DNA from 4 places in the Streptomyces sp. NBC_01176 genome. Region 1 is predicted to be linked to each of the others. Evidence: riboswitches for the same ligand, from Rfam matches in the RefSeq annotation. Region 1 holds a riboswitch; each other region holds the start of a gene.
The links. A riboswitch is a leader RNA that binds a small molecule or an ion and turns the genes downstream of it on or off. The one in region 1 is predicted to bind cyclic di-AMP.
Positions count from the first base shown of each region.

Region 2: another riboswitch for cyclic di-AMP. It lies ahead of OG199_RS08530 (LysM peptidoglycan-binding domain-containing M23 family metallopeptidase); the one in region 1 lies ahead of OG199_RS22560 (M23 family metallopeptidase).
Region 3: another riboswitch for cyclic di-AMP. It lies ahead of OG199_RS24800 (transglycosylase family protein); the one in region 1 lies ahead of OG199_RS22560 (M23 family metallopeptidase).
Region 4: another riboswitch for cyclic di-AMP. It lies ahead of OG199_RS36520 (C40 family peptidase); the one in region 1 lies ahead of OG199_RS22560 (M23 family metallopeptidase).

Region 1 is NZ_CP108600.1:5,220,354-5,227,857, forward strand. It holds gene OG199_RS22540 (MarR family transcriptional regulator) at 1-289, opposite strand, end outside; gene OG199_RS22545 (dihydrofolate reductase family protein) at 404-1,546, shown strand; tRNA gene OG199_RS22550 (tRNA-Met) at 1,710-1,783, shown strand; gene OG199_RS22555 (PP2C family protein-serine/threonine phosphatase) at 2,098-3,339, shown strand; cyclic di-AMP (ydaO/yuaA leader) riboswitch at 3,555-3,712, shown strand; gene OG199_RS22560 (M23 family metallopeptidase) at 3,724-4,761, shown strand; gene OG199_RS22565 (aldo/keto reductase) at 4,829-5,773, shown strand; gene OG199_RS22570 (PrsW family intramembrane metalloprotease) at 5,802-7,226, opposite strand; gene trmB (tRNA (guanosine(46)-N7)-methyltransferase TrmB) at 7,291-7,504, opposite strand, start outside.
Region 2 is NZ_CP108600.1:2,025,186-2,032,689, forward strand. It holds gene OG199_RS08510 (hypothetical protein) at 567-752, shown strand; gene OG199_RS08515 (Glu/Leu/Phe/Val dehydrogenase dimerization domain-containing protein) at 749-1,939, shown strand; gene OG199_RS08520 (TetR/AcrR family transcriptional regulator) at 2,138-2,758, shown strand; gene OG199_RS08525 (SGNH/GDSL hydrolase family protein) at 2,847-3,632, opposite strand; gene OG199_RS08530 (LysM peptidoglycan-binding domain-containing M23 family metallopeptidase) at 3,906-4,745, opposite strand; cyclic di-AMP (ydaO/yuaA leader) riboswitch at 4,751-4,907, opposite strand; gene OG199_RS08535 (tyrosine-protein phosphatase) at 5,460-6,257, shown strand; gene OG199_RS08540 (DUF6126 family protein) at 6,319-6,435, opposite strand; gene OG199_RS08545 (XRE family transcriptional regulator) at 6,477-7,130, opposite strand; partial or broken gene OG199_RS08550 (lipid II flippase MurJ) at 7,397-7,504, opposite strand, start outside.
Region 3 is NZ_CP108600.1:5,735,222-5,742,725, reverse strand. It holds gene OG199_RS24810 (septum formation initiator family protein) at 1-451, opposite strand, end outside; gene eno (phosphopyruvate hydratase) at 552-1,838, opposite strand; gene OG199_RS24800 (transglycosylase family protein) at 2,169-2,861, opposite strand; cyclic di-AMP (ydaO/yuaA leader) riboswitch at 2,866-3,029, opposite strand; gene OG199_RS24795 (transglycosylase family protein) at 3,213-4,232, opposite strand; gene OG199_RS24790 (cytochrome P450) at 4,462-5,733, opposite strand; gene OG199_RS24785 (globin domain-containing protein) at 5,890-7,101, shown strand; gene OG199_RS24780 (nucleoside triphosphate pyrophosphohydrolase) at 7,130-7,504, opposite strand, start outside.
Region 4 is NZ_CP108600.1:8,378,320-8,385,823, forward strand. It holds gene OG199_RS36495 (pyruvate carboxylase) at 1-176, shown strand, start outside; gene OG199_RS36500 (saccharopine dehydrogenase family protein) at 426-1,646, opposite strand; gene OG199_RS36505 (TetR/AcrR family transcriptional regulator) at 1,779-2,489, shown strand; gene OG199_RS36510 (GNAT family N-acetyltransferase) at 2,680-3,315, shown strand; gene OG199_RS36515 (hypothetical protein) at 3,574-4,413, shown strand; cyclic di-AMP (ydaO/yuaA leader) riboswitch at 4,573-4,747, shown strand; gene OG199_RS36520 (C40 family peptidase) at 4,804-6,717, shown strand; gene OG199_RS36525 (lamin tail domain-containing protein) at 7,325-7,504, shown strand, end outside.

The DNA.
Region 1 (7,504 bases):
CGCGCCGGTCCGTGGGGCAGCCCTCCCGGCGTACCAGGCCGTCGTTCGCCAGCCGGGTCACGCCGTAGGTCAGCCTGCTGCGGGTGATCTTCAGGACCTCGGCGAGGTCGGTCATCCGCAGCCGCCGCTCCGGCGCCTCGGACAGCATGGCCAGGATGGAGTAGTAAAGGTGGGACATGCCGGCCTCCGCCTGGAGCTGCCGGTCGATCGTGTCCTCCAGGAGCGAGACGGCGGCGATGTACGAGCGCCAGGCGCGTTGCTCGGCGGGGGTGAGCCAGCGGGTCGTCATATCGCCAGTCTAGGTATTGTTTAAAAGTTGAACCACTGATCGATCGCTACTCGAACGCCCACTTGAGTCACTAGCAGCCCAGAGCGCGGAGCTCGGAGCCGGAGGCAGCGTCCCATGCCCCATCCCTACGTCCTGTTGTCCGCCGCCGTCTCGCTCGACGGCTTCCTGGACGACACCGGCCCCGAACGGCTGCTGCTCTCGGGTCCGGCCGACTTCGACCGGGTCGACGAGGTGCGGGCGTCCAGCGACGCGATCCTGGTCGGCGCGGGCACCATCCGCTCGGACAATCCCCGGCTCCTGGTCAACTCCGCCGAGCGGCGGGCGGCCCGGGTCGCCGAAGGCCGCCCCGCCTACCCGTTGAAGGTCACCGTGAGCGGCTCCGGCGACCTCGACCCCGACGCGCAGTTCTGGCACACGGGCGGCGAGAAGATCGTCTACACCACGGACAAGGGAGCCGTACGGGCCGCCGACGCCCTGCGCGGTCCGAGCGTCGACGTGGTGGCGACGGGGGCCGAACTGGACTGGCGCGCCGTGCTCGAACACCTCCATGACGTACGGGGGGTACGGCGTCTCATGGTCGAGGGCGGCGGGCGGGTGCACACCCAGCTGATGGGCCAGGGCCTGGCCGACGAGCTGCAGCTCGCCGTCGCGCCGCTCTTCGTGGGACAGGCGGACGCGCCGCGGCTGTTCGGGCCCGGGGGATACCCGCCCGGGCGGATGCGGCTGGTGGAGACCCGGGCGGTGGGAGACGTCGTCCTCATCCGCTACGTCCCCACGGCACCCGGCACCGGTGGGCTCGCGGCCGCCGCGGACCGGCACTGGCTGGGGGTCGCGTGCGAACTCGCAGCGCTGTGCCCGCCGTCGCGGACCGCGTTCAGTGTGGGCGCGGTGGTGGTGGCCGCGGACGGCACCGAGCTGGCCCGCGGACACTCGCGGGAGGGGGGCGACCCGGTCGCGCACGCGGAGGAGGCGGCACTCGCCAAGATCGCCGCCGGGGATCCCCGGCTGGCGACCGCCACCGTCTACAGCAGTCTGGAACCGTGCGCCCGGCGGGCCTCGCGGCCCGCGCCCTGCGCCCGGCTGATCCTCGACGCGGGCGTGCGCAGAGTGGTGACCGCCTGGCGGGAACCGGACACCTTCGTGGCGGGCGCGGACGGAAACGGGCTGCTGGCGGCCGCGGGCGCGGACGTCGTGGTGCTCCCGGAGTTCGAGGAGCGGGCCACGGCACCCAACGCGCATCTTCTCGGCGCCCCCTAGCGGAGGGGCTTCCGGCGGCCGGGCGCCCCGGCCGTGGTGGTCGTGAGCGGAGCGGAATCGCGGGGGGATCGGAGCGGAACCGCGGAGGAAGAGGCCTGGTCGCGGGGCGTGCGTGAACGGGTGTGCTCCGGGGGTCGAACATGGCGTACACTGGTTTCAACGACGCGGGGTGGAGCAGCTCGGTAGCTCGCTGGGCTCATAACCCAGAGGTCGCAGGTTCAAATCCTGTCCCCGCTACTCAAGGCCAAGGGCCGGAACTCGGATTCACGAGTTCCGGCCCTTGGTGTTTCCGTCCTTGGTGTTCCGGGCCTTGGCGTTCCGGGCCTTCGGCGTTTCCGGTTCCCGGTGTTTTCCGGTTCCCGGTGTTCGCGCGGCCCTCGGTTCCGGGTATTCGCGGCCCCCGGCGTCCCTCCGCCCGCTGGCCCCCGGCGTCTCTCCGGCCGCGGATACGGGGACCGGCCGCAGGACGCGCGCGACGCCTGTCGGCGGACCCGTCCCCCGGTCGGCCCACACCGCTGGCCCCCTCCCCCCGCTGCGGGAAACCTGGACGGGTGGGGCAGCCAGGAGGTGCGCAGCGGGCCGAACCGCCCTACGACCGGTCGGGCGGACGGCTGCCCGGCGACCCCGTGCCCGATCCGGGGCTCGGGAGCGAGCCGCCGCGGGTTCCGGTCGAGACGGACGCGCGCCGGATCTCGCGCGCCTGGACCCTGGTGCGGGTGCTGCCGGTGCTGCTCGTCGTCGTCGCGGTGGTCTACGACGTCCTCACACCGCCCGACTTCACCGCGGCCCCGCTCTTCACCGCCGCCCCGCTCGTCGCCGCGCCGCTCTTCTCGCTGCGCGGCACCTTCCTCACGGGGGCCCTGACGCTGGCCGCGCTGCTCGCCCTCCGTCTCAGGTTGGGCCTGCACATGAGGATCGGCTCGATCACCGAGGTCGTCACGGTGGCGACCGTCGTCGGCCTCGCCGTCCTCATCAACATCCTCGTCCGCCGCTCGGACGAACGGCTCGCCTCGGCCCGCCAGATCGCCGAGGCGGCACAGCGCGCCGTGCTGCCGGAGCCCGAGGCCAGGATCGGCGCCCTGGAGGTCGCGGCGCGCTACGAGGCCGCCCAGGAGGGCGCGTCCATCGGCGGCGACCTCTACGCCGTGCAGGACACCCCGCACGGAGTACGGCTGGTGGTGGGCGACGTCCGTGGGAAGGGCATGGGCGCGGTGGCCGCCGTCGCGGTGGTCATCGGGGCGTTCCGGGAGGCGGCCGAGCAGGAGGCGACCCTGGAGGCGGTCGCGCAGCGGCTGGAACGGGCGCTGGCCCGCGAGGGCACCCGGCGCGAGGGCCTGGACGCCTTCGAGGGCTTCACCACGGCCGTCCTCGCGGAGATCCCGCACGACGGCGACGCGGTACGGATCGTCAACCGCGGCCATCCTCCGCCGTTGCTCCTGCACGCGGACGGCACGCTGGCCACGCTCGACGCCGCGGACCCCGCGCTGCCGCTCGGCATGGGCGAGCTCGGCTCCTGGCCCGACCGCGCGGAGACGGCGGACTTCCCGTCCGGCTCCACGCTGCTGGTCCACACGGACGGGCTGTCCGAGGCGCGCGACGGCCGGGGGACCTTCTACGAGCCGGCCGAACGGCTCGCGGGACGGACCTTCCGCGACCCGGACGCCCTGCTGGCCTCGCTCGCGACGGGGGTCCGACGGCACACCGGCGGCGCGCTCTCGGACGACATGGCACTGCTCGCCGTACGGCGCCCCCGGCAGACGGCGAAGCTCCTTGATCGCCGTCACGAGGCGTAGCCGGACGGTATCCCTCCGCATAACGACTGACGCACCGTCAAGAACGGCCTCACCGGGGACGGTGGGCCAACTCGCCCGTTTTCCCCCGCTCATGCCCCGTAAGTCCTGGCCAAGAGAGCGCAATGATCAGCACGAACGGCTTGGAATCCGGTACCCGAGTCTATTAACGTTCGATAACGCAGCGCGGTCGTCCCAGCCGTCACAAGAGACGGCTCCGTGCGCACGCGCCGAATCCCGCGAGGGAACCGGGGAACCACCAACTTGGGGTGAATCGAGCGTCTTTCACGGTGGAGACACCGTGGGTTGACGCGCGTAGGAGACCTTCCTGCTCCGAACCCGTCAGCTAACCCGGTAGGCGAGAAGGAAGGAAAGGAGCGCGCCCACGTGGCGTCCAACCGGCCTGCCCAGCCCACTTCGTTCGCGCCGAACGACACCCAGACCTTCGGTTACTCCCGCGGCGACGACGAGGGCCCCTGGGAGGAGTGGAACCCCACCGCGGATTCCGTCGCTCCCGTCCGCGGCCGGCACCGCGTCTCCAAGCAGCGCGGGGGCGGGCTCGCCCGCAGCTCCACCGTCCTCGGCGTCGGTGTCCTGGCCGCCGTCGGCGCGGGTGGCATCGCCACCGCCGCACCCGGCAAGCCGCCCGTGTCGATCTCGCTGCCCGACCTCTCCTCGGTCACCCAGTCGGCCAAGGCCCTGATCTCCGACGGCGGCTCCAGCACGCCGAAGGGCTCCTCCACCCCGCTCACCGGCGCCGGTCTCACCAGCGCCGACGCCGCCCAGGGCAACGCGGACGCCGGTGAGGCGCTGCGTGCCCGCATCATGGAGCAGGCAGAGTCCCAGCAGGACCAGGTCGACAGTGCGGCCCAGTCCGCCGCCGAGACCGCCGCCGCGAAGAAGGCGGTCGCGCTGGCCGCCGAGCAGCAGGACGAGGCCAAGGCCAAGGAAGCCGCCGCGAAGAAGAAGGCGGACGCTGAGGCCAAGCAGAAGGCCGAGGCCGCGCGTCTCGCGGAGCTCGCCAAGAGCTACTCGCTGCCGACCTCCTCGTACACCCTGACCTCCCGCTTCGGCGACGCCGGCTCCATGTGGTCCTCCGGGTACCACACCGGCCTCGACTTCGCCGCTCCCACGGGCACGCTGATCAAGGCGATCCACAGCGGCACCATCACGGAGGCGGGTTGGGCCGGCGCGTACGGCTACCGCACGATCCTCACCCTCGACGACGGCACGGAGCTGTGGTTCTGCCACCAGTCGTCCATCAGCGTCAGCGTGGGCCAGAAGGTGGGCACGGGTGACGTCATCGGACGGGTGGGCGCGACCGGCAACGTGACCGGGCCGCACCTCCACCTGGAGGTCCACCCCGGCGGCGGCGCCGCGATCGACCCGATGGCGTGGCTGCACGGCAAGGGCATCAACCCCTGATCCGGCACCCGCCACCAGTACGGCGGGTGCGGAATGCAGTCGTCCGGTACGGCTGTTGCAATGGGGTATGACTCCTCTCCGCAAGCTCGGTTCCTCCGACCTCGAGGTCTTCCCGCTCGCCCTCGGCGGCAACGTCTTCGGCTGGACCGCCGACGAGGCGCAGTCCTTCGCCGTCCTCGACGCGTACGCCGCCGGGGGCGGCAACTTCGTCGACACCGCCGACGGCTACTCGGCGTGGATCCCCGGCAACAAGGGCGGCGAGTCCGAGACGATCATCGGCAAGTGGTTCGCCGCGCGCGGCAATCGCTCCGATGTCGTCCTCGCCACCAAGGTCGGTTCCCATCCCCAGTACAAGGGGCTGGCCCCGGACACCATCAGGGCGGCGGCCGACGCATCACTGCGCCGGCTCGGCACGGACTACATCGACCTCTACTACACCCACTTCGACGACACCTCGGTCCCCGTCGAGGAGATCATCGGCACGCTCGACGAGCTGGTCCGGGCCGGCAAGGTCCGGGCGATCGGCGCCTCCAACCTCTCCGCCGAGCGGCTCGCGGAGTCCCTGGAGTTCTCCGACCGCGAGGGCCTCGCCCGCTACACCGCCCTCCAGCCCCACTACAACCTCGTCTCGCGCGACACCTACGAGGGCCCGCTCCAGGAGGTCGCCTCCCGGACCGGACTGGCCGCCGTCCCGTACTTCGCCCTCGCGTCCGGCTTCCTCACCGGCAAGTACCGTCCGGGCACGACCGTCGACTCGGCGCGGGCCGAGGGCGCGGCCAAGCACCTCGAGACGGAGCGGGGGCCCCGTGTCCTCGACGCCCTCGACGAGGTCGCCCGCGCCCATGACGTCCCGGTCGCCACGGTCGCCCTCGCCTGGCTCGCCGCCCGGCCCACCGTCGCGGCCCCGATCGCCTCGGCGCGGACGGTCGAACAGCTTCCGGCGCTGCTCGCGGTCGCGGACCTGACGCTGACGGACGACGAACTGGCGCGGCTGACGGAGGCGTCCGCCTGAGCGATCCGCTCCGCGGCCCCGGCGCCGCTCAGGTCCGGTACGGGTCGTACGCCGGACGGGGCGCTGCCGGGGCCGGATACGGACGTCCGTCCGGGGCGGACGGCTGCGCGGGGACATGGCCGTAGCCGCCGTGGCTGTAGCCGCCGTAGCCGTACGCGGGCCACGGCGGCGGCACCGGTACGGCCGGCGCGGTCACCCGTGCCGCGTACGCGAGAGAGGGGCGGGCGACCTCCCGGCGGCGCCACAGCTCGTGGAGCAACTCCCGCTCCCGTACGACGAAATCGGCGCCGGCCCGGCCGCTGCGTCCCCGGTGCCGCAGGAACGCGAGCGAGGTCGCGCAGGCCTCGTACCGCGCGACCGACCGTGCCGCCGCCCTGCCGAAGTGATGGGCCGCGTACCGACGGGCGAGCCGCCGTGCCCGCATCGAACCGAGCGCGTACGGCTCGGGCGGTGTCAGCCACCCGGCGGCGGCGTACGCCGGGAGTTCGGCGCGGACGGTCCTCAGCTCGCGCTGCCGCGTCCAGATGACGAGGAAGGTGAGCAGCCCGAACGCCGGCACCATGAACGCGCCGTACACCGCGAAGAACCCGTACTTCCCGAAGCTCGACGAGCCGTTCCACATGGCGTGCATGCCCATCGCGAGCAGCAGTCCGCCCAGGGGCAGCAGGACGCGGCGCAGCCGCCGGTGCTCGGCGGACAGTGCCGCGATGCCGAAGCCGATGCCGGTGAACACGGTGAACAGCGGGTGCGCGAAGGGCGCCATCACGACCCGGACGAAGAAGGTCGCGGCGGTGACTGAGGCCAGTCCGTGCTCGCCGCTGAGCTGGTCCGTGCCGAAGGCGTTGCCGAGGTAGAGGATGTTCTCGGTGAAGGCGAAGCCGGTCGCCGTGACCCCGGCGATGACCACGCCGTCGACGATCCCGGTGAAGTGCCGTCTGCGGAAGAGGAAGACCAGCAGGACGGCCGTGGCCTTCGCGGACTCCTCGACGATCGGGGCTATGACCGTCGCGCCGAGCGTGTCCGCGCTCGACGGGTCGGCGGTCGCGGTGGCTATCCACCGGGTCGCGAAGCTGTTGGCGACGATCGCTATCAGCGCCGCCGCGCACGCGCCCCAGGCGAAGGCGAAGAGCAGGTTCCGCCAGGGGCCGGGCTCGACCCGGTCCAGCCAGCGGAACGCGGCGAGAAGGAGCGGGACGGGCAGCACGGCGAGGCCGAGACCCACCAGGAAACCCTCGGTACCCGTCTGCTGGCGCACCAGGGCCAGGATCACGAGACCGGAGAGCGCGAGCAGGGCGGCCGGCGCGCCGTAACGCACTCTCCCCCAGGCTGTCGGCCGCGCTCGGGCAGCGAGGTACCCCCATCGCTGCCACCAGTGCGGGAGCCGCGGCGCACCGGCGGTCGGCGCGTCGCCGGGAGCGCCGGGGTGCGTGGGGTACGCGGGGAAGGTGGCCACGGCATTGACCCTAACGAGGCAGGGGCGGTCCCCGCGACGGTGCCGGAGGCGGTCCGCGGGAGTGTCAGTCGCCCGACGTGTGCTGCTCCCGGTGCCGTACGCGCCGGAAGAGCAGGTCGTTCACCACATGACCCTTCTCCAGCCCCTGGCCCTCGAAACGGGTCAGCGGCCGGAAGCCCGGACGAGGCGCGAAACCGCCGTCCGGCGCGGTGTTCTCGAAGTCCGGATGTGCGGTCAGCACCTCCAGCATCTGTTCGGCGTACGGCTCCCAGTCGGTC
Region 2 (7,504 bases), 3.2 Mb from region 1:
CCATTATGGTCGGCCCCTCTGACGGTGCCGGGACTCCGCCCTCGCGGGGTCACGGCGTGGTGTCCCCGGTACGCGCGCCGCGAGGACGGGGTCCCGGCGCCCGCACTGCCGGGCGAACGCGCCGGAGGGGCCTACGGCCCGTATCTCGCAACCCCGCGGCGCTCTCTCTTCTTCCGCACCGGGGAAGGGGATTTCGGGACGCGCGGGCCCGACCGGCCCGACGGCCGCCGGGTGCCCGGCCCGGCGCCCGGCCGGTCACCTCCGGCGAGCCGGCCGCCGAACGGGCCGGCCGCGCGAACACCTGGGCCACCAGCGCGGAGCCGCCCGCGCCGACGCCACCCCTCACTCCCCTGTCCGCCCCCACCCACCGCTGATCCGTCCAGTGGATTGACACAGCGCGGGCAGCGTTCCGATACTGACTGACGATTCAGTAAAGGTTCCGGTGGAGGCGCTCGCGCCGATCCGTCCGCACCGGGAGGAACGATGGATGCCGACGCACTCACCGAAGGCGACCGATCCCGAGCGCCGTCACCTCCCGCCCAGGGGTGTCCCTGCACACTGAGTCGGTGCAGAAGTGGCTGGCGGGTCGCGATGTGATCGTCGCCGTGGGTACCGAGCCGGCCGGGAGCGGTCTCCGGTCGCCGCCGACCGCCCACGGACGGCGCGCCCGTCGACGAACCGGCCCGCACCCCGCCGAGGTGCCGCGCACCCACCGCCCCACCCTGATCCCCGCCCCCGAGGAGTACCCATGACCGCGCCCCCGACCACGCCCCTGATCACACTCACCTGGACCGACCACGTCACCGGCCGCCCGGGGTTCCTCGTGGTCGACCGTCTGGTCCGGGGCGTCTCCAGCGGCGGGCTGCGGATGCGCGAAGGCTGCACCCTGGACGAGGTCGCCGGGCTGGCCCGGGGCATGACGATGAAGGAGGCCCTGCACTACAACCCCGAGGGCCGCTACATCCCGCTGGGCGGCGCCAAGGGCGGCATCGACTGCGACCCCCAGGACCCCGCGTCGTACGGCCTCCTGGTGCGCTATCTGCGTGCCATGCGCCCGTACATCGAGAACTTCTGGACCACGGGCGAGGATCTCGGGCTCTCCCAGGACCTGGTGGACCGGGCCGCCACGGAGGCGGGGCTCGTCTCGTCCATCCAGGCCGTGTACCCGCTGCTCGACGACGAGAAGAGCGCGCGGAGCCGTCTCGCGGACGCCTTCGCGGTCGAGGTGGACGGGATCGGGCTCGACGAACTCGTGGGGGGCTGCGGTGTCGCCGAGTCGGTGCTCGCGGCCCTGGACCGCGCCGGAGTCGCGTACCCGGGAACGCGCGTCGCCGTACAGGGCCTGGGCACCATGGGCGGAGCCACCGCGCGCTTCCTGTCGCGCGCCGGACTCACCGTCGTGGCCGTCGCCGACATCAAGGGCACGATCGGGAATCCGGACGGACTCGACGTCGACGCGCTGCTCGCGGCGAGAGACGCCTACGGGACGGTGGACCGCGCGGTGCTGCGCCCGGCCGACCGTGAACTCCCGGCCGATGCCTGGCTGTCGGCCGACGCGGACGTCCTGGTGCCCGCGGCGGTCTCGTACGCGATCGACACCACGAACCAGGCCCGGATCACCGCCCGTTGGATCGTGGAGGCGGCCAACATGCCCGTCCTGCCCGGGGCGGAGGACCTGCTCGCCGCGCGCGGTGTCCTCGTGCTGCCGGACGTCGTCGTCAACTCCGGGACGAACGCCTGGTGGTGGTGGACGCTCTTCGGCGACATCGGCGCGGACGCCGACGAGGCGTTCGCGTACACCCGACGCTCCATGCGCGGTCTGATCGACCGGATGCTCGCCCGCGCGGAGGCCGACGGGACGACGCCGCGGGCCGCCGCGCACGCCATCGTCGCCGACCGGCTGCCGGTGATCGCGGAACGGTTCGGCTGGTACCGCTGACCCGGGAGCGGGGTTCCGGGCCCGACTCCCGCGCCGGGCTTCCGGCCCGACTCCGGCACCGCGCTGCCGCCGAATCCCGTCGCGCTCTCGTCCGATCCGCCTGCGCGGGACGGGAGTTCCCGGTGTCCGCAGAGACAGGACGTGTCCGGATCGGCCACCGGGAGCCGTCCGACCCGGGCGAGGCACTAGGGTTGCCGCGTGGCAAGGGTGCGGTTGAGCGTGGCGGAGCGGCGTCAGGAATTGCTGCGGGCTGCCATCGGACAGATCGAGGCGCGGGGCGTGGCGGCGGTACGGATCGCCGACGTGGCCTCGTCGCTCGGGGTGAGCAACGCGTTGGTGCTGTACCACTTCTCCACCAAGGAGAAGCTGGTCGCGGCCGCGTTCACCCACGCCGCCGAGGACGACCTCGCCCATCTGCGCAAGCTGCTCGGCCGCCGTACGTCCGCGCTGCGACGACTGCGCGCGGCCGTCCGCTGGTACGCGCCGACCGGCCAGGCCAAGGGCTGGCGACTGTGGATCGAGGGCTGGGGCGCGGCGCTGCGCGAGCCCGCGCTGCGGGAGGTCACGCGTGACCTCGACAGGCAGTGGAAGGCCGCGATCACCGAGGTGATCGCGGAGGGAGTGGCCGGCGGCGAGTTCCGGTGCCCGGATCCCGCGGGAGCCGCGCTGCGGCTGACGGCGCTGCTCGACGGGCTGGCGGTGCAGATGACCGCCTACACGGGCGCGGTGTCGCGGGCGCGGGCCCAGGAGTGGGTGGACGACGCGCTCGCGCGGGAGTTGGGAATCGAGCGGGCGGCCCTGACGGCGGCGGTGCGCTGAGGCGCCTGCCCCGGCACATCCCCCGCCGTGTCCGGGGCGACGCCCCCCCGCGGTCCCGCCCGTCGGCCGTCCCGCGATGTCACGCGGCTCAGGCGACGGATCCGATCCGCATCCTGATGTCGTTCGGCGACAGGCTGCCCTTGGCCGCGACATGGTCGCCCGAGGACTCCCCGCGCAGCCTTCGTCCGATCCACGGCACGAGGTATTCGCGCGCCCAGTGGATGTCGTCGCGCCGTACCTCCAGCGTGCCGCGGGGCGGCAGGGGCGGCCAGGGCTGGTCCGGGTCGGCGGGCACGTCGAGGCCGAGGACCTGGCCGGCCCGCAGCGCGACCCGGGTGTGGCCCTCCGGCGACAGGTGCAGTCGGTCGCCGTCCCAGGCGCGCCGGTCCTGGATCGTCTTCAGGGACCACAGGTCGAGGACCGGACAGCCGTACCGGTCCGCGATGGCCCGCACATGTCCGTTGTACGTGGCGATCTTGCCGCGCAGGTGCTTCAGCACCGGGACGCCACGGGTGTCGAAGCCGGTCGTCACCATGACGGTGCCGACGGCCGAGGTGAGGTCGGCGACCGCGCGCTCGAAGCGCTCCGCGACCTCGTCGGGGTCGGTGCCGGGCCGGATGATGTCGTTGCCGCCCGCGCAGAAGGAGACCAGGTCCGGGGCGAGTTCCTTGGCCCGCCGGAGCTGGTCGTCGATGACCTGGTCGAGCAGCTTCCCGCGGACGGCGAGGTTGGTGTAGGTGAAGTCGCCTTCCGGCTGCCGGTCCGCGAGCAGTACCGCGAAACGGTCCGCCCAACCGACGAAGGCTCCTTCGGGGCCGGGGTCGCCGACGCCTTCGGTGAAGCTGTCCCCCACCGCCACGTACGACCCGATCACCGCTCTGTTGTCACTCTTCGAATCGTCTGCCACGTCGAGCCATGATTCACCTTGGGATGTGAGCTACGCGACCGTAGGAATGGGTTGACGGGTGGTGAGATAAGCCACTCATAAAGACCGGCGAAATCCGGAATAGGGTTCTCTCAGGCGTGGTTGAACAGCCGCCACACCTGGAAGACCGTGATCCGGAGACGACGCCGGCACGGCATCGACGAGACACCGCGGGCCGGACCCCGGGATCGTGGGGTCCGGCCCGCGGGTCGCGTGGGGGCGTCAGCCGACGACGACTCCGTACGAGCGCAGGTACGCGACCGGGTCCATGTCCGAGCCGTAGTCCGGCGTCGTGCGGATCTCGAAGTGCAGGTGCGGACCGGTGACGTTGCCGGTCGCGCCGGAGACGCCGACCTGCTGCCCCTCGGTCACGGTCTGCCCCGCCGCGACGGAGAGCGCGGACATGTGGGCGTACTGCGAGTACCGGCCGTCCGCGTGCTGGATGACGACCTGGTTGCCGTACGCGCCGCCCCAGCCGGCCGAGACGACGGTGCCCGCGGCGACGGACCTGATCGTGGTGCCGGTCGGGACCACGAAGTCCACACCGGTGTGGTAGCCGCTGGACCACATGCTGCCGGGCACCTTGTAGCCGGTGCCGATGGTGGCCCCCTCGACCGGCAGGGTGTACCCGGCTGCGGCGGCCTTGGCCGCGGAGGCCTGGGTGGCGGTGGACGCGGCCGGCTGCGCGGCGCCCTGCCCCTCGATCGTGAGCTTCAGACCGGGGTGGATCGCCGTCGGATCGCCGCCGACGACCGCGCGGTTGTCGGCGTAGAGCTTCTTCCAGCCGCCGCTGACGTGCTGCCGGTCGGCGATCTTCGCGAGTGTGTCGCCGGCCTTCACGACATAGGTCTTCGCCGCGGTCTTCTCCGCGGCGGTCCCAGGTACGGAAACCGTCGTGATCTTCTGCACGGCGGACGGGACCGCGGCCGCCGGGGCCGCGGCATGGGCGCAGACGGCCCCCATCAGCGGCATTGCGAGCGCGGCACCACCGGTGCCGAGCACGGCGATCGAGCGGGGCAGACGCAGGAACTTGGGGCGACGGTGCTTACCCTTCGCGGGCATGGCGCATTTCCTCTCCGGCGCCTGCGAGGTGAGCTGTCGGGTGCGGACTGGAGATGTCCGGCCGCGCGGCAGCGCGGCTGTACCCCTAGCCGTTCCGGAGACCGGAACAGGCGCGATACCTGTGGATCCCCCGCTCCTGCCGCGTACGGGTGAGTGCGGATTCCGGGCGGCGGCAGGATTGGGCGTCCGTCCGGATTGAGGGCGAACGTAGGCGAGGGGAGAGGGCGTCGACAACTGTGCGCGATCCCCGCACGCACCCTTTTCATGATCGATGCCCGAATTGCCCGTCACCCTCCGTGCACAGCGCCCCCTCCATCCCGGCAATCCGCGCGGCGGTCCGGGCACATGGTGGAGGGAATGCCGCCACGCATCGTCACGCGTATGACGCTGCTCACGCACGTCCTCCCATGTAGCCATATTCCCGGGCGAGTTCGACCTGAAGTGACAACTGACACAAAACGCCAATATCAGACAAAGGTTGATGACCGCGGCGCACCGAGATCCCCGCGCGGTCCCGGGCGCGGTCCGTGGTGCAACAGCACCGCATTTCGATGCACTTCACCTGTTTCACCCGTCCGTGCGCCCCGAGAGCGCCGTTCTCGGGGCGCCTGTGGACAACTCATTGCCCGAGGAACCCATGTCGTATCGTCGAGAGGCGATTCCCGTCGGCGAGCAACGACGAGCGGTGCCGACGGCCCTATGGGAGGAGCCCCCGTGACGCAGCAGGTCCCGTCGACCGAGCCCGAGCTGGCCGGAGTGCGCAACTTCCGAGACGTGGGCGGCCTGCCCACCGTGGACGGCCGACGGGTGCGGTCCGGGCGGCTGTTCCGCAGTGGTCACCTCGCGCACGCCACGGAGGAGGACGCCGTGTTCCTCTCCTCGCTCGGCCTGCACACGATCTTCGACTTCCGCAATGCCTCGGACCAGAAGCTGGAGGGGCCGGACGTCGAGCTGCCCGGTGTCCGGAACGTGAACCTTCCGCTGACGGACCCGGCCGACGGCAGCGAGTTCTGGAAGATGGTCCGCGACGGCGAGCTCGACCAGCTCCGTGCCCACCTCGGCGACGGCCGGGCGGCGGACCGGATGATCGGTTCGTACCGCACGATCATCACCGAGCGGACGGCCGAGCACTCCCAGGTGCTGCACGCCCTGGCCGAGGACAGCGTGCCCGCGCTGATGCACTGCGCGGCGGGCAAGGACCGCGCCGGCCTGTCCATAGCCGTGACGCTGCTCGCCGTGGGCGTCGAGCGCGACGCCATCGTCGCCGACTACCTGGAGTCGAACGCGCGGCACCGCCGCTACAAGGTCCACCGCAACGGCACCTCGGACACGGCCCGCTCCCCCGAGGTCATGGAGCTGCTCAGCCCGCTGTTCGACGCGCGGGCCGAGTATCTGACGGCGGCCTTCGAGACGATCGAGGAGACCTGGGGCGGCGTCGACAGCTACCTGGAGCAGGCCCTGCGCCTCACCCCCGACCTGCGCGACCGGCTGCGCGACCGGCTCCTCGACTGACGTCCACGGGCGGTACGGCGGTACGGCTGTACGGCTGTACGGACGTCCGCCGGCCCCCGGTCTACTGGTTCTGCGCTCCCAGCGTGAACAGCAGGTAGATGAAGGCGGCGAAGAGGTGACCGACGGCGACGTAGATGATCAGCCGTACCCACAGCGCACGGGGGAACTTGTCCTCCATGGACCGACGGGGGCCGGGTTCCGTGGGTTGCGTGGGTTCCGTCATGACATCTCTCCCAGGGTCGGGTGCGCCGCCGCCGGGCCGAGGCACAGCGCGGCGGCGGGGCTCTGCAACAGGGTGTGTACGAAGAGGAGATCGGCGCCCGCCTGGTCGGCGGCGGCTATGCGGTGCGGGGTCAGCGAGTCGAAGTGCGCGCTGTCCCCGGGCGCGAGCACCTGCGTGGTGTCCCCGAGGCGCAGCCGCAGCCGCCCCTGGAGGACGTGGAGCCACTCCTCGCCGGGATGGACGCGCACGATGTCGCCCTGGGAGCCGTAGGGGACGTGCACCCGCAGCGCCTGCATCCCGCGGCCCGGCGAACCGGCCTGCCAGTAGGTCCAGCCGCCCGCCGCGGTCGGCTCCATGTCGGCGGCCCGGACGATGGCGTCCCGTTCGGCGACCCTCTCGCCCAGCAGCTCCGAGACCGTCGTACCGTAGATGCGGGCGAGAGCGAGCAGCATCGGCAGCGAGGGCTGGCGCTGTCCCGTCTCCAGCCGGGAGAGATGGGCGGCCGAGAGCCCTGCGGCGCGGGCCGCGGCCTCCAGGGTCAGTGCGGCGCGCCGCCGCAGTTCACGCAACTGCGGCGCGACGACGGGCAGCGCGTCGGCTGTCCCGGGCTCGGGCGGCGTACCGGCCGCCCCCGGCTCGATGGGGCTCATGCACTCCATTGAGCCGCAATCTTGCCTCTCGGGCAAATTTCTTGCCTCAGAGGCAAAGACGCCGTGGCCGGCGTCGTGGCGCGGGAAGCCGGAGAACCTCCGTCGCGACCTCGAGCCGTCGCCGGAGACCGTCGCCGAGGCCGGAAGCCTGCTCTCGCCCGGTGACAGCCGTCGACGACCGGCCGCTGCGACGCGGTCGGGACCGGGCGTTCACCCCAGGCCCGGCAGGCTCCGCACCTCGCTGACCTCCAGGAATCGTGCGAGAGCACCGCCCGGCTCATCCGCGGCAGCAGGGCGGTGACCAGCGAGACGGTGACGACCGACCGCGGCAGCGACCAGATGGTCTGCGCGTAGGTCTAGGCCGAAAATCCCAC
Region 3 (7,504 bases), 510 kb from region 1:
CGACGCCGTCCCAGACGTTGGCGTACCAGGGGCGGGCGTCCGCCCCGCGGTTCGTCCGCGACTGCTTCACCGCGTCCGGGTCGATCACGACGTAGCCGGTCTCACCCGGCATCACATAGTGCAGCCGTTCCCGGATCCGCTGCTCCGCGTACGCGTCGTCCTGCCAGCGCGCCTTCAGGTCGCGGAGCTGTTCGACCCGGGCGCGGGCCTGCTCCTGCTGCCGCTGCAGATCGGCGATCTCGGCGCGCTGGGACACGTACTGCCTTATGGGGTACGCGAGGGCCACGACCAGGGAGCAGACGACGAGCGCGAGCAGCGCGGCCCGGCCCGTCAGCCGCGAGCGCCGGGCCTGACGCTTGGTCTGGGAGCGGTAGACCCGGGCCGCCGTCTGCTCGCCGAGCAGCCGCAGCCGGGTCGCGGTGGAGAACCGGTCCCGGTCCTTCACGGCCATGTCCCCGCCTCCCCTTCACACGTGCGTACGTCCCCGCACACGGTACGGGACCGGGTACGGGGACGTACGTGCGACTGGCTAAGCCTTAACCCTGCCGGGGTCAGCCCTTGAAGCGCGGGAAGGCCGAGCGGCCCGCGTACACCGCGGCGTCGTCGAGGATCTCCTCGATGCGCAGCAGCTGGTTGTACTTGGCGACGCGGTCCGAGCGGGCCGGGGCGCCGGTCTTGATCTGGCCGCAGTTCACCGCGACGGCCAGGTCGGCGATGGTGACGTCCTCGGTCTCGCCGGAGCGGTGGGACATCATGCACTTGAAGCCGTTGCGCTGGGCCATCTCGACGGCGTCCAGGGTCTCGGTCAGCGAGCCGATCTGGTTCACCTTGACGAGCAGGGCGTTCGCGGAGCCCTCCTCGATGCCGCGGGCGAGGCGCTCGGGGTTGGTGACGAAGAGGTCGTCGCCGACGATCTGGACCTTGTCGCCCAGCTTCTGGGTGATGACGTTCCAGCCGGCCCAGTCGTCCTCGTACAGCGGGTCCTCGATGGAGACGAGCGGGTACGCCGCCACGAGCTCCTCGTAGTACTCCGTCATCTCGGCGGCCGAGCGGGACTTGCCCTCGAACTCGTACTTGCCGTCCTTGTAGAACTCGGACGCGGCGACGTCGAGCGCGAGCGCGATCTGCTCACCGGGGACGTAACCGGCCTGCTTGATGGCCTCGAGGATGAGGTCGAGCGCGGCGCGGTTCGACTCCAGGTTCGGGGCGAAGCCGCCCTCGTCGCCGAGGCCGGTGGACAGGCCCTTGGACTTCAGGACGGACTTGAGGGTGTGGTAGACCTCGGCGCCCCAGCGCAGCGCCTCGGAGAAGGACTCCGCGCCGATGGGGGCGATCATGAACTCCTGGATGTCCACGTTCGAGTCGGCGTGCGAGCCGCCGTTCAGGATGTTCATCATCGGAACAGGCAGCAGGTGCGCGTTCGGGCCGCCCAGGTAGCGGAAGAGCGGGAGGTCGGACGCCTCGGAGGCGGCGTGCGCGACGGCCAGCGACACACCGAGGATGGCGTTGGCGCCCAGCGAGCCCTTGTTGTCGGTGGCGTCCAGGTCGAACATGGCCTGGTCGATCAGACGCTGCTCGGTGGCGTCGTAGCCGACGAGCTCCGGGCCGATCTGCTCGATGACGGCGAGGACGGCCTTCTCGACACCCTTGCCCTGGTAACGGTTGGGGTCACCGTCACGGAGCTCGATGGCCTCGAAGGCACCCGTGGAGGCGCCGGACGGGACGGCGGCACGACCCGTGCTGCCGTCGTCGAGGCCGACCTCGACCTCGACCGTGGGGTTGCCTCGGGAGTCCAGGATTTCCCGGGCTACGACGACGTCGATGGACGGCACGAGCATCTCCTTCTGGGATGTGACGCGGGTACGCGGGCCCGCGGGGCCCGCACTGCACGGTGCCGCGTTCGGCTCCGCGGGATGAGCCTAACCGGCCCGGAGCGATCGGCCAGCCGCTCGACCACCCCTTGAGCAGAACTGAGGGTAAATATTGTTCCCCTTCGAAACAAAAAGCCCCGCTCCGGTGCGTACGGGGGAAGACGCACCGGAGCGGGGAGCCCGTGGGGACGGGGGTGGACCCTTATCGGGTCTCCGGCGTGGAGACCCTTCCTACGGGAGGCCTGCCAGCCGAGGGGCCTGTCATCCGAGAGGCCCCTCGTCCGGGGGACCGTCGTCTCAGCTGAGGTGGAGCTGCTGACCCGGGTAGATGAAGTCCGCGTCGTCGACGATGTCCTTGTTCAGCTTGAACAGCTGCTGCCAGCCGCCCTTGACCTTCTTCTTCTCGGCGATCGAGCTGAGGGTGTCGCCCTTGACGACCTTGTACTCGCCGTCGCCCTTCTTGACCTTCTTGCCGGTCGGGGTGGAGACGGTCTTCTTCTGGGCCGCCGGGCGCTCGGAGGAACGGGAGGCCGCGGTGTCCGTCGACCGGGTCTCGCTGCTCTGGGTGCCGCCGGAGGTGGACGGCTTGGCGGGGGCGGTCGTGCCACCGGTGTACGCGGCGCCGGACAGGCCCGTGCCGCAGGTCGGCCAGGCGCCCTTGCCCTGCGCGGCGAGGACCTTCTCGCCGATGGTGATCTGCTGGGACTTCGAGGCCTTGTCGGCGGTGGAGGCGTAGGCGGTGCCGCCGTACGCGGCCCAGGTGGAGGCCGAGAACTGCAGGCCGCCGTAGTAACCGTTGCCGGTGTTGATCGACCAGTTGCCGCCGGACTCGCACTGGGCGACGGAGTCCCACTCGGAAGCGGTGGCGGCGGAGGCGTTGCCTGCCGCCATCAGCGGAGCGGCGATGGCGACGCCGGTGACACCGGCGAGCGTGGCGACACGAGTGGCCTTGGACGGACGGCGGTGCTTGCCCTTGCTGGAAAACAGCATCGAGTGATCCCCTCACCGACGCCTGCGAGGTGAGCTGTCGGGTTCGGGCGGGTGAGTGCCCGGCCGTGCGCTCTCGGCGCACGTCTTCACCCCAAGCCGCTCCCGGTCAACTACCGGGCGCGGCGCTTACCTTGGGTCCCCCGCTCCTGCCTACGGCGCTTGACGCGTCGACTGTTCCCGTACGGCCGCTGGCAGGATTCGGCGTTGCGACCGTCGGGGCCCGCTGTGGCGAGCGGTGATGACCGTAAGCAGTCGATCGACCGAATTTCAAAGACGATCAGGGCCTTTGAGATCCATCTCTCACTTGCGCCAAACCGGACATTACCCAGCGAACCGTGACGTGAACTCCCGCTACTTTTCGCCCGATTCGGCATCAACTGCAAGGCTCTGACCGGGGAGAATGAGGTCCGGGTCGACGCCGACCGTCTTCGCGTTCGCGGCGTAGAGCCCGGTCCATCCGCCTTCGAGGTCAAGGGTGTCGGCGATGGTCGAGAGGCTGTCTCCGGTGCGGACGACGTACGAGCCGTCGACGACGCCGCGGGCGGCGCCGGAGTCGCGCGAGGCGTGCCGGCCGGAGGAGTCGTCGCCGCGGTCGTCCGCCGTGGCGTCGGTGGAGTTCTCGGCGGCACTGCCACCGCGGTGGCGCCCGGCACCGGTCGTCGACCCCTCGGAGGCCGTCGAAGCGTCCCCGTCCTGGCCCGAGTTGCCCGATTCGCCACCCTTCGCCGACCTCGCGCCCGCACTGTCCGTCTCCCGGGCGCTGCCGGACTCCTCGTCCGAGGGCGTGTCCGATTTCGTGCTGTTCCCGGTCCCGTCCGATGACGAATCGGTCGAGGACGAATCGGTGGAGGAAGAGTCGGAACGGGAGGAGTCGGACGAGGAGGCGCCGATCCCCAGCGAATCCCCCAGGGAGCCGGATCCATCGGACGAAGTGGATGAATCGGATGAACTGGACGAGTCGTCGGCCACGCCGGTGTCGACCGAGACCTCGCCCGAGTTCTTGCTGAGCCCGGAGAGCGGGCCGCAGGTCGGCCAGGCGGCGAGACCCTGGTCGGCCAGGACCTTCTCGGCGATGGCTATCTGCTGCGACCGGCTGGCCTCGTCGGCGCTCGGGGCGTACATGCGGCCGCCGTACCGCTGCCAGTTCTCCTGGGTCAACTGCAGTCCGCCGTAGTACCCGTTGCCGTCGTCGGCGCTCCACTGCCCGCCGCTCTCGCACTCGGCGACCCGGTCCCACGTGGTGCCGTCGGCCGCGTTCGCGCTGGCGGCACCGAGCAGCGGGATGGCGATGGCCGATCCGGTCACTCCTGCCGCGACGATGAGGGCCGGGGCCTGACGGGGGCGACGATGGCGGCCGTTCCCGGAGAGCATGCGAGAGCCTTTCACGTGACAGCAGGTGACTACGCGGCCGATGAGCCGCGTTGATGGGTGAACGTATCCGCACCCGATCACTTGTCACAAGTAGGTGCAGCGCAGATCACGTGAAGATCACAGAGTTGAGGGAGCATCACCTTTTGGCGACCGGACCTTCATACTCTGCGGCCACCACTACGGGGCGCCGCGACAGCCACCTCGCGCACACCGTACGACTGCCGCATGACTACCGACCAGGTGTGAACTCCACCGGAAGCGTGCGCAATCCGCGCATAATGAGTCCGCCACGCCATCGCAAATCAGCCGAATCGACCGCGAGTTGGAGGTCGGGCAGCCGGGTGAGGAGGGTGGCCAGCGCGGTCTGTCCCTCCAGCCGGGCGAGCGGCGCGCCGAGGCAGTAGTGGATGCCGTGGCCGTAGCCGAGGTGTTGGTTGTCACGGCGGGAGAGGTCGAGCGTGTCGGGCCGGCCGAACCGGGCGGGGTCACGGTCCGCGGCCGCGAGGACGACGAGCACGGGGTCGCCGGGCGCGATGTCCTGTCCGCCGATGCGGACCGCCTCGGTGGCGAACCGCCACGTGGCCAGCTCCACCGGGCCGTCGTAGCGCAGGAGTTCCTCGACACCCGTCTCCAGCAGGCCCCTCTCCCCGGCGGCGAGCGAGGTCTGCAGCCGCTCCCGCTGCCCGGGGTGGGTGAGGAGCGCGTACGTGCCGTTGCCGATCAGGTTCACCGTCGTCTCGAACCCGGCGAAGAGCAGGATGAAGGCCATGGCGGCGGCCTCGTTCTCGGTGAGGTGCTCGCCGTGGTCGGAGGCGCGGATGAGACCGGAGATGAGGTCCTCGCCGGGCGCGGGCACGTCGGGGAGGGCCTCACGCTTCTTGTGGATGAGCTCGCCCAGATACCCGCGCATCTTCTTGACGGACCGCCCGACCCCGCCCCTCGGGCCGCCGCCGTGCCGGATCATCATCCCCGCCCAGTCCCGGAAGTCGTCCTGGTCCTCGCGGGGCACGCCCAGCAGGTCGCAGATGGCGTAGATGGGGAGCGGGAAAGCGAACTCGTGGATCAGGTCGGCGGAGCCCCTCTCCTGGAACCGGTCGATGAGGTGGTCGGTGAGCTCCTGCACGCGCGGTGCGAACTCGGCGACCCGGCGCGGGGTGAACGCCTTGCTGACGAGCCGCCGCAGCCGGGTGTGGTCCGGCGGGTCGATGTTGAGCAGATGGGTCATCAGCTCGGCCTTGCGCTCGCCCGGGATGCCCGTCTTGCCTTTCGCGTGCGCGGGTTCGTCGTGGTGGGCCGGGTTCTTGCTGAGCCGTCCGTCCGCGAGCGCCTGCTTCGCGTCCGCGTACCGGGTGACCAGCCAGGCCTCCACCCCGCTGGGCAGCCGCGTCCGGTGCACGGGCGCGTGCTCCCGCAGCCAGGCGTACGCCGGGTAGGGATCGGTGGCGAACTCCCAGGTGAAGAGTTCGGGTGCGGGGCTGAGCGGCGGGGGCTGGTCGGTCACTCCCCGACGGTATCCGGCGGGCGGAGCACCGGCGTCCGCAGGGCGCGCGGGCCCCGAATGCGCCCCGGCGCAGCCGCCGCGCGGACTTCACCCCGGACTGTCCGTAAATCACCTGCCGTTTGACTCCGCGGCTCGACGACTCTCTACATTCGCGCCGTGGACCCCGAAATACTCAGATCCAGCTTCGCGGTCGTCGAGAGACGGGCCGAGTTCGCGGTCAAGTACTTCTACTCGCATCTCTTCCGGCACAACCCGGACCTGCGCGGGCTCTTCCCGCTGGACCACCCGGAGGACATGGAGCGGCAGCGGGACCGGTTGTTCGCGGCGCTCACCCATGTGCTGGAACGGCTGGAGGACCCGGCGCTGCCGGGGTACTTACGGGAACTGGGGCGCGATCACCGGAAGTACCTGGCGGAGCCGGAGCACTACGCGGCCGTGGGGGCGAGTCTCGTCGCCGCGTTCGCCGTCGTCGCGGGGTCGGCGTGGAACGCGGAGGCGGAGAAGGCCTGGGGCGAGGCCTACGGGGCGATCACGAACGTCATGCTCCAGGGCGCCTGGGAGGCGCAGCACGCGGGCGAACCGCCCTGGTGGGACGCCGAGGTCGTGTCCCGGACGCGGCACGGCGACGACCTCGTCGTCCTGACCCTGCGACCGCACCAGCGGCTCCGCTACTTCCCCGGCCAGTACGTCAGCGTCGGCGTCCCCCATCTGCCGGGCGTCTGGCGGCCGTACTCCATCGGCAACGCGCCCCGCGCCGACCTCACCCTCGATCTGCACGTCAGCCGGGTGGAGAACGGGGTGCTCTCCACCGCCCTGGTACGGCAGACCCGGGAGGGCGACGTCCTGCGGCTCGGCTCGCCCGGCGGCGGGCTGATCCTGCGCACGCCGGTGGAACGGCCGCTGACCTTCATCGCGGCGGGCACCGGGTGGGCGCCGGTCAAGGCACTGCTCCAGCGGCTCGACGCCACGCACGAGGCCCGGCTGTTCCTCGTCGCCCGTGACACCTCGTACCTCTACGACCGGTCGGCCGTGGAACACCTGCAGGCCCGGCTGCCCCGGCTGGGCGTCACCTTCATCACCCCGGCGCCCGGCCGCCCCAGGACGCAGGCGACCGAGCGGCTGCTGACCGCGCTGGGCAACCGGGCCGGCTGGGCCCGGCACGACGTCTATCTGACCGGTCCGCCCCAGCTCGTCGAGGAGGTCGGCGAGGCCCTTCCGACGCTCGGCACTCCGCCCGACCGGCTCTTCCGCGACCTCCTGCCGCCCACCGCGGAGGCGCGCGGCCGGCCGCTGGGCGCGGCGGAGTGGCTGCTCGACCGGCCCCGGCCGAACTGGCACAACCCGTCGGCCCGCGCGCCGGACGTGTGACCCCGGAACGGGGGACGCCGCCCCGGCCTCAGCCGTCGAGGGCCGGCGAACCCTCCCGCGCACGGATCGCGTCCCGGTACGCCCGCGCCGCCGCGCGCAGTGCCGCCTCCGGGTCCACGCCCTCGGCCTCGGCCCGCGCGGCCACGGCCAGCAGCTCGTACCCGACGCCCTCACCACGCGGCAGCTCGACCTCGAGTCCCGCCGTGCGCGCCCGTGAGGCGAGCTTGGCCGCGAGCGCCAGGCCCGGCTGGCCCAGCGGTATCCCCTCCGTCACGGACGTCCGGCGCTTCTCCTCGGCCTTCGTGCGCAGCCAGTGCTCCTTGACCTCTTCGGGGGTCGTGGCCGTCTCGTCGCCGAACACGTGCGGGTGGCGGTGGATCAGCTTGGCGACGATGCCGCCCGC
Region 4 (7,504 bases), 3.2 Mb from region 1:
TGACACTGTCGGTCGCGGCCGGGGACGCCGTCGAGGCGGGCGCGACCATCGCGACGATCGAGGCGATGAAGATGGAGGCCGCCATCACCGCCCCGGTCGCCGGCACGGTGGGACGACTGGCCATCAACTCCGTGCAGCAGGTCGAGGCGGGCGATCTCCTGATGGTGATCGCCTAGAAACCGCCGGAGCCGGCCGGAGCCCGCCGGGCACCGTGGACACCGCGAGGGCGATCACCCGGGTCCCGGAGCCGTGCGTCACCCGGCCGGCTTCGGGACGCGGGGACTTCGGGGCTCCGGGACGTCGGGGGCGCGTGGCAAGCGGCCGGGCAGCCGAGCGGCGAAACCGTCGGCTGCCCGTTGCCCGTTGCCCGACGCTCGCCCGCACGCTCGCCCGCAGGCACGGAGTCGCCGGGCGGCCGGGGCCGGTCACTGCTCCCGTATGCCCCACGGCGAGCCGTACGCGGTGAGCAGGTCGAGGAAGGGACGGGCGGGGAACGCCTCCGGGCCGAGGACTCCCGAGCCGGTCCACGCACCCGTGGCCAGGAGTTCGAGGGCCACGACCGGGTTGACGGCCGTCTGCCACACCACCGCCTGGGAACCGTACTCGGCCATCGACCACTGGTTGTCGACCACGTGGTAGAGGTAGACCTCGCGCGGCGCGCCGTTCTTGGTGCCGCGCACCCAGGTGCCCGCGCAGGTCTTGCCGTGCATGCGCTCGCCGAGCGTCGCCGGGTCCGGCAGACAGGCGGCCACGACGTCCCGGGGCGACACGCCCACCGGGCCCGCGGCACTCGGCACGGTCACCGGGTCCGTGCGGTCGAGGCCCAGCAGGTGCAGCGTCCTGAGAGTCTGGATGAACTCCTCGCCCAGGCCGTACTTGAAGGTCACGCGCCGCGCGTCGATCCAGCGGGGGACGAGCAGCACCTCCTCGTGCTCCACGTTCACGCACTCCACCGGACCGATGCCCTCGGGGAAGTCGAAGACCTCCGGCTCGCTGAACGGCGCGGTCGTGAACCAGCCGCGGTCCGCCTCGTAGACGACCGGCGGGTTGAGGCACTCCTCGATGGTGGTCCAGATGCTGAAGGACGGGGCGAAGTCATAGCCGTCGACGGTGAGGTTCGCGCCGTCGCGGATGCCGATCTCCTCGATCTCGTCGAAGAGTTCGTCGGCCGCGTACCGCGCGAAGACATCGGAGAGCCCCGGCTCCACACCCATGCCGACGAGGGCCAGCGCGCCCGCCTTCTCCCAGTCGGCGGCCTGCGCGAACTGCGCGTCCCCGAGCATGACCCCGCACTCGTCGTACGGCCTGTCGGGATGCGGGCGCGACAGGGACATCGCCATGTCGAGGTAGGTGGCGCCGGCCGCTCGCGCCGCCTGGAAGAGGGGCATCACGAACCGGGGATCGGTGGCGTTGAGCAGGACGTCGCACCCGTGCCGGCTCAGCAGCGCGGTCACCGCGCCCTGGTCGGAGGCGTCGACGCGCTCGGCACGGAAGCGGCCCGCGGCGTCCGGGAGGGCGGCGACCGCGGCCTCGGCGCGGCTCAGGTCGTAGTCGGCCACGACCATCTCGTCGAAGAACGGACGACGGGCCGCGATCCGGGTGATGGCGGTGCCCACACCGCCGGCTCCCACAAGCAGAACACGCATGACACGGACTTCCTCTCTGCGGAGAAGGGACGTGCCCGCACGGACCGGAGACGCGGCGCCCCTGGCGGGAGATCCAACGCCGGGTGCTCGGATAAGGTCAATGGTGTTGGCATAAGGGTCGGGGAGGTGGCGGTGCCGAAAGCGGTGGTGCCCGAGGAGAAGCGGCGGCGGCGTCGTCCCACCAGGGGCGGCACCGTGCTGTCCGAGCGGCTCATCGTCGAGACCGCCCTGCGGATGCTGCGGGAGCACGGCAGCGCGGGACTCACCGCCCGCCGTCTCGGCCTGGCCCTGGACGCCGATCCCAGCACCCTCTACCGGTACTTCCGCGGTATGGACGACCTGACGCTCGCGATCGGCGACGCCCTGATCGGGCAGGCCCTGGACGGCTGGCAGCCCACGGGGGAGTGGCGGGCGGACCTGCGCGGCCTCGGGCTGCGTATCCACGCCGTGTACGTCGGGCATCCGCAGGCGGCGCTGCTGACCGCGAACCGGGTCACCGGCCGGGCCCACGAACTGGCGGCCGACGAGGCCATCCTCGACGTCCTGCGCACCGCGGGGTTCCCGCTGCCGGACACCGTACGGATCTACCAGGCCTTCATCGACCAGACGCTGGCCTTCGCCGCGCTCGACGCCGCCTCGCTGGCGCTGCCGCGCGAGAGCCGCAGCGCCGACGAGGACATGTGGCGTTCGACGTACGCCCGGCTGCCGCGCGCCACCCATCCGCGGATCGCGGAGGCGGCGCCCCTCCTGGCCACCCGCATGGTCGACAGCGCCTATCCCACGGCCCTGGAGATGCTGCTGGACAGCGCCGCGGCGCAGTGGGAGACGCTGCGCTGCCGGTGACGGCGGTCGGCCGGCGCCGGGCGGTGCCGTGCGGGTACGGTCCCTGCCCGGGGGCAAGGGGTAGGGAGGCGGCGGCTCGAGCGGGCCGGGCGAGCCGGACGGAGGGGCGGATGGAACGGGTCGGACGGACGGGGCGGTCGGAGCGTCCAGGCGCTGGCGGGAGCGCTCCCATGCGGGGAGGATACGGCTCATGACTCACCAGCCGACGATCCGGCCGTACAAGGCCGAAGACCGTGCAGCGGTGGCGCACGTGTGCGTGATGACGGCTCACGACGGAGGGGACTCACGGGCCCTCTATCCCGACCAGGAGCTGATGCCGACCCTGTTCGCGTACCCCTACTGTCACCTCGAACCGGAGCTCGCCTTCGTGCTCGACGACGGGACCGGCCGGGCGGTCGGCTACGTCCTGGGCACCGCCGACACCGCGCGTTTCGTCGGCGACCTCCGCGACGTCTGGATACCGGGTGTCGCCGAGCGGTACCCCCGGAGCACGAGGCCACCGCACACCCCGGGCGACACGATGATCGACCTGCTGCACCGCCCCGAACGCATGATCCTGCCCGAACTCGCCGCCTATCCCGCGCATCTGCACATCGACCTGCTCCCGGACTGGCAGCGCAGGGGCCATGGCCGGGCGCTGATGCACACCTTCCTCGCCGCGCTCGCCGATCGCGGTGTCCCGGCCGTCCACCTCGGCATGGTCACCGCCAACACGTCCGCCCGCGCCTTCTACGACCGTCTCGGCTTCCACGAGATCCCCGTACCGGAACCGGGCCCCTTGACCTACCTGGGCAGGCCGACGGACGGCCCGCTCGGCTCACCCTGAGGCGCACGGGCGGTGGGGGCCGGGCCCGCGACAGGGACAGGGCACGGCCGGAGTCAACCTAATGACGATCACGTCCCTCTATACGAGGAGACGTCCTGCGGGTGGTGGGGGGAGAGGGCATTGCTTAGGGCGGTGGAAGAGCGTCGCGGCGATGTCGGCAACGGTCATGGACGGACGGCGGGACCCGGCGACGGTCCACCGCCGTCCGCCGCGGGCGACGACGCGCACGGGCGACCGGGTGGATCCCCGTACCGGTTCGTGTCGTTCGTCGGACGCACCCTGCGCGGCGAGTGGCACGGCATGGTCGTCGAACCGTTCCGGCAACTCCTGCGCCGTGGACTGTCCGGACTCGTGCTGGCGTTCGTGGCCGCCTTCGGGGTCATCTTCTTCCACGCGATCGCCCAGCATCCGGCCGGGGCCACGGTGGTGCGGCTGACCGGCGGTGTCAAGGCGTCCCTGCCCCTGCCGCTGGCCCTGCTGCGTACTCCCGTGTCGCTGTACGTGCCCGCCCTCGACCTTCCGGTGTGGGCGGGCATCACCCAGCTGTTCCTCGCGTTCGCCCTCGCCGAACTCGCCCTCGGCCGGGCCCGGACGCTGGTCATCGCGTACGTCACCACGCTGGCGGGCACCCTCACCGTCCGCGTGATGATCGCGATGGGCCCGGGCTGGTGGGGCCTGGGGCTGCCCCCCGAGATCGGGCAGGTGCTGGACACCGGCCCGTCCGCCGCCGTGGTGGGCCTGTTCACCTATCTCGCGGTCGTCCGACGGGCGCCCGTGGTGTTCGCGCTCACCGGCGGCTCGATGGTGTGGGAGTCGATCGTCAAACCCAATCTGGCGGGTCGGGAGCACCTGATCGCCGTGGCCGCCGCGATCGTCCTGGGGCTGCTGCACGGGCGCTGGCGAAGACCCGTGCGGGCCCTGTCGGTCCTGCTCGGCTCGCGCCGAGCGGACGATCGGCCGACCGGCGGCCCGGACCTGTCGAGACCGGCGGTCCCGGCGGCCGTGGCGGGAACACCGGCCGCTGCGGTGTCACCGGCCCTGGCGGACCCGTCGGGTCCCGCGCGTCGCGCCGACGAGCCACGGGCGCACCTGCGCTGACACCGGCGCCGTGGTGCGCAAACTCACCCGAGATCGGGAGTACGACGAAGGTCACAATTACATATCGGACACATCGCACTTCAATCTTCACGTGAGGCACACAAGTTGGCTAAGTTGGCGACAGGCCACACGACTTCCTCCGGCGAACCTCGCCGGGTCGCTTGGCCTCCGCCTAATCCGGTGCGGCCTCCTGGCCACCGGAGCCGGGGACCCAACCGAACCCTGGGGTGAATCGGCCCAACTGCCCTACCGGGCAGAGGCCGTAGGGCATACCTTCCGGATCCGTCCGCCCGAACCCGACAGCTAACTCGGTAGGCGGAGCACGGAAGGAGTACGTCTGCCATGGCGCCGGAACGCACCCCGGGCCCTGGAGGCAACAGCCTCCCCGGCATGCCCCGCTCCGCACCCGCGACGGTGGCCCGCTCCTCGGCGGACCTCCCGCAGAGCCCCAACTCCGCGTCCCTCGGCGGAGACGACGGTCCGAGCCGCGAAGAGGTCCAGCAGCGGATCAGCTCCTTGTACGACCGGGCCGAGACGGCCACCGGGAACTACAACGCGACCCGCGCGATGACCTCCGGTTCGCGTAAGCGCGTCAACCCCGCCCGGGACAACGGGCGCAGGAGCACCGACGCCGCCCTCGACGACGTGTCCCGGCCCTGGTTCGACGTGGGCCGTGCCCAGTTGGGCCCGACCGTGCCGGCGAGGCTGCCGGCCGACAGAACGCCGAAGCGTGCGGCCGAGGCGCGCCCCGCGCCTGCCGCGAAGCGCCTGGAGGGCGGACCCTCCGCCCGAACCGCGGGTCGCCCCGTTCCGGAGCTGACCGCCGGACCGGGAGCGGGCCCCGTGGCCGAGTTGACCGCCGGACCGGCGGCCGGGACTGAGCCGGCCTCCGGGAGGGCCGTCGCGGCGCTGCCGGCCGGGACCGGAGCGCGACAGGAGGCGGTCAAGGCCCTGCCCGCGCCGGCCACGGAGTCCGGCCACTCCTCGCTGAAGAACCGCAAGGAGCAGAACCGGCGCAAGCTCGCACTCGCCCGTGAACTGCTGTCCCGGCACGTCGTCCAGCAGCGGATCGCCCCGATCGCGGCGATCGAGGCGCCGCCCGCTCAGGAGATCTGGCCCACCCCGGAGGAACGGACCCGCCGCGAGGCCGAGGAGCAGTGGCGGCGACAGCAGTCGGCCGGCCTGGCCATGGGCGCAGCCGTGGACACGGCCGCACGTGCGGGCATGGCCGCACCGGCCGGTACGGACGCGTCCCTCGGTACGGGCATGCCCCTCACCGCGGACATGACGTTCACCTCGGACACGGCGTTCACCCCGGGCATGACGTTCAGCTCGGACACTGCGTTGGCCTCGGGCATGACGTTCAGCTCGGATGCCGCGTTCGCCCCAGGCGTGACGTTCGGCTCGGACACTGCGTTGGCCTCGGGCATGACGTTCAGCTCGGATACCGCGTTCGCCCCAGGCGTGACGTTCAGCTCGGACACTGCGTCGGCCTCGGGCATGACGTTCAGCTCGGATACCGCGTTCGCCCCAGGCGTGACGTTCGGCTCGGACACTGCGTCGGCCTCTGGCATGACGTTCGCTTCGGACACGGCGTTCCCCCCGGGTATGACGTTCACCTCGGACACGGCGTTCGCCCCGGGTACGCCCTACGCTCCGGAGCTGTCCTACGCGCAGGACATGCCCTACGCCCCCGACCAGTTCCAAGGTCCGGAGCCACTCCGTGCCCCGGATTTGCTTTTCGTCCCGGAGGCGCCCGTCGCCTCGGAGACGGCCTACAGCCCGGCCATGACCATTGCCCCTGCCCCGTCGGTCGTGTCCGCTCCGTTCGCCCCGTCCGTCGCTCCCGACGCGTCCTTCGTCCAGGCCGCGCCTGTCACCGCGGGAGTACCCACCACCGTGGGCACGGTCATGGCCGGCGGCGACACGTCCGGATCGGGGTACGACATGAAGGCAGCCAAGGCACTGGCCTTCGCCCGTGCCCAGATCGGCAGGCCGTGCGTCTGGGGCGCGGCCGGGCCGGGTTCCTACGACTGCGCGGGCCTCACCCGGGCCGCGTGGATGGTGGCCGGGGTCGCGCTCCCGCGCACCGCGCGCGACCAGGCGACGGCCACCACGGCGATCCCGCTCACCGACCTCCGCGTCGGCGACCTGATCTTCTTCTACGGCGACGTCAGCCATGTCGGCCTCTACATCGGCAACAGCATGATGATCCACGCGCCGAGCCCGGGGGCGTACATACGCGAGGAGTCGATCTTCTACGCCGGACAGGCGGCGATCCACAGTGCCGCGCGGCCCGCGTAAGAGGCCGGGAGGGCTCGCGCGCGACTGCCGTCCCGCAGCCTGAAGGGGGCTGTCGAAGCGGCTGGTCCGGCACGACCTGCCGGACGCCCGCGCCGACCTGGCGCGGGCGTCGGGCCCCGCCTCGGGCACCCCCTCGGACGGCGCGCCGGCTCACGCATCGAGTCGTCGAACGGGCCTACGCGGACGGCTACTTGCCCGAGACGGTCGTGCACGTCGCGGTCGCGTTGGTGACCACCGGCATGTGGTCGGACGTACTCTCCTCCACCGCCAGCCGGCCTCGGAAAGTGACCGGTGGCGCTGCCTCGGGCGACTCGTCCGGGGAGCGCACGGTTCCTGCGCCGGTCGTTCGCCGTCCGCTTGTCCCCGGCGTACGCGGCGGCATGCCGGTGGAGGCTCCTACGTCGACGCGGGTACCCAACTCATCGCCAGGGGGCTCGCCTTGGCGCGGCCGAGGCGGCGGGGGGTACCGGTTGATCAAGTCCGTTCGGCGCGTACCCGCACTGTTCGCGGCGAGTTCAGTCCTTGGTCGTCGGTGTGCCCGAAGCTTCGCCGGGAGCGTGAGCGCGCTCCTTGTCTGCCCGACCCCCTGAAAAGAGGACCGGCCACCTTGCGTACGCACTGGCGTAGACAAGCCCCCATCACCGCCGTCGCCCTGATCCTCCTCGCCCTCGGCCTGTCGGGTGCGCCGGCTTCGGCGCAGGACCCGTCCACGGTACGGATCAACGAGGTCGAGTCGAGCGGTGGCAGCCCCGGCGACTGGATCGAACTCGTCAACACCGGGTCCGCC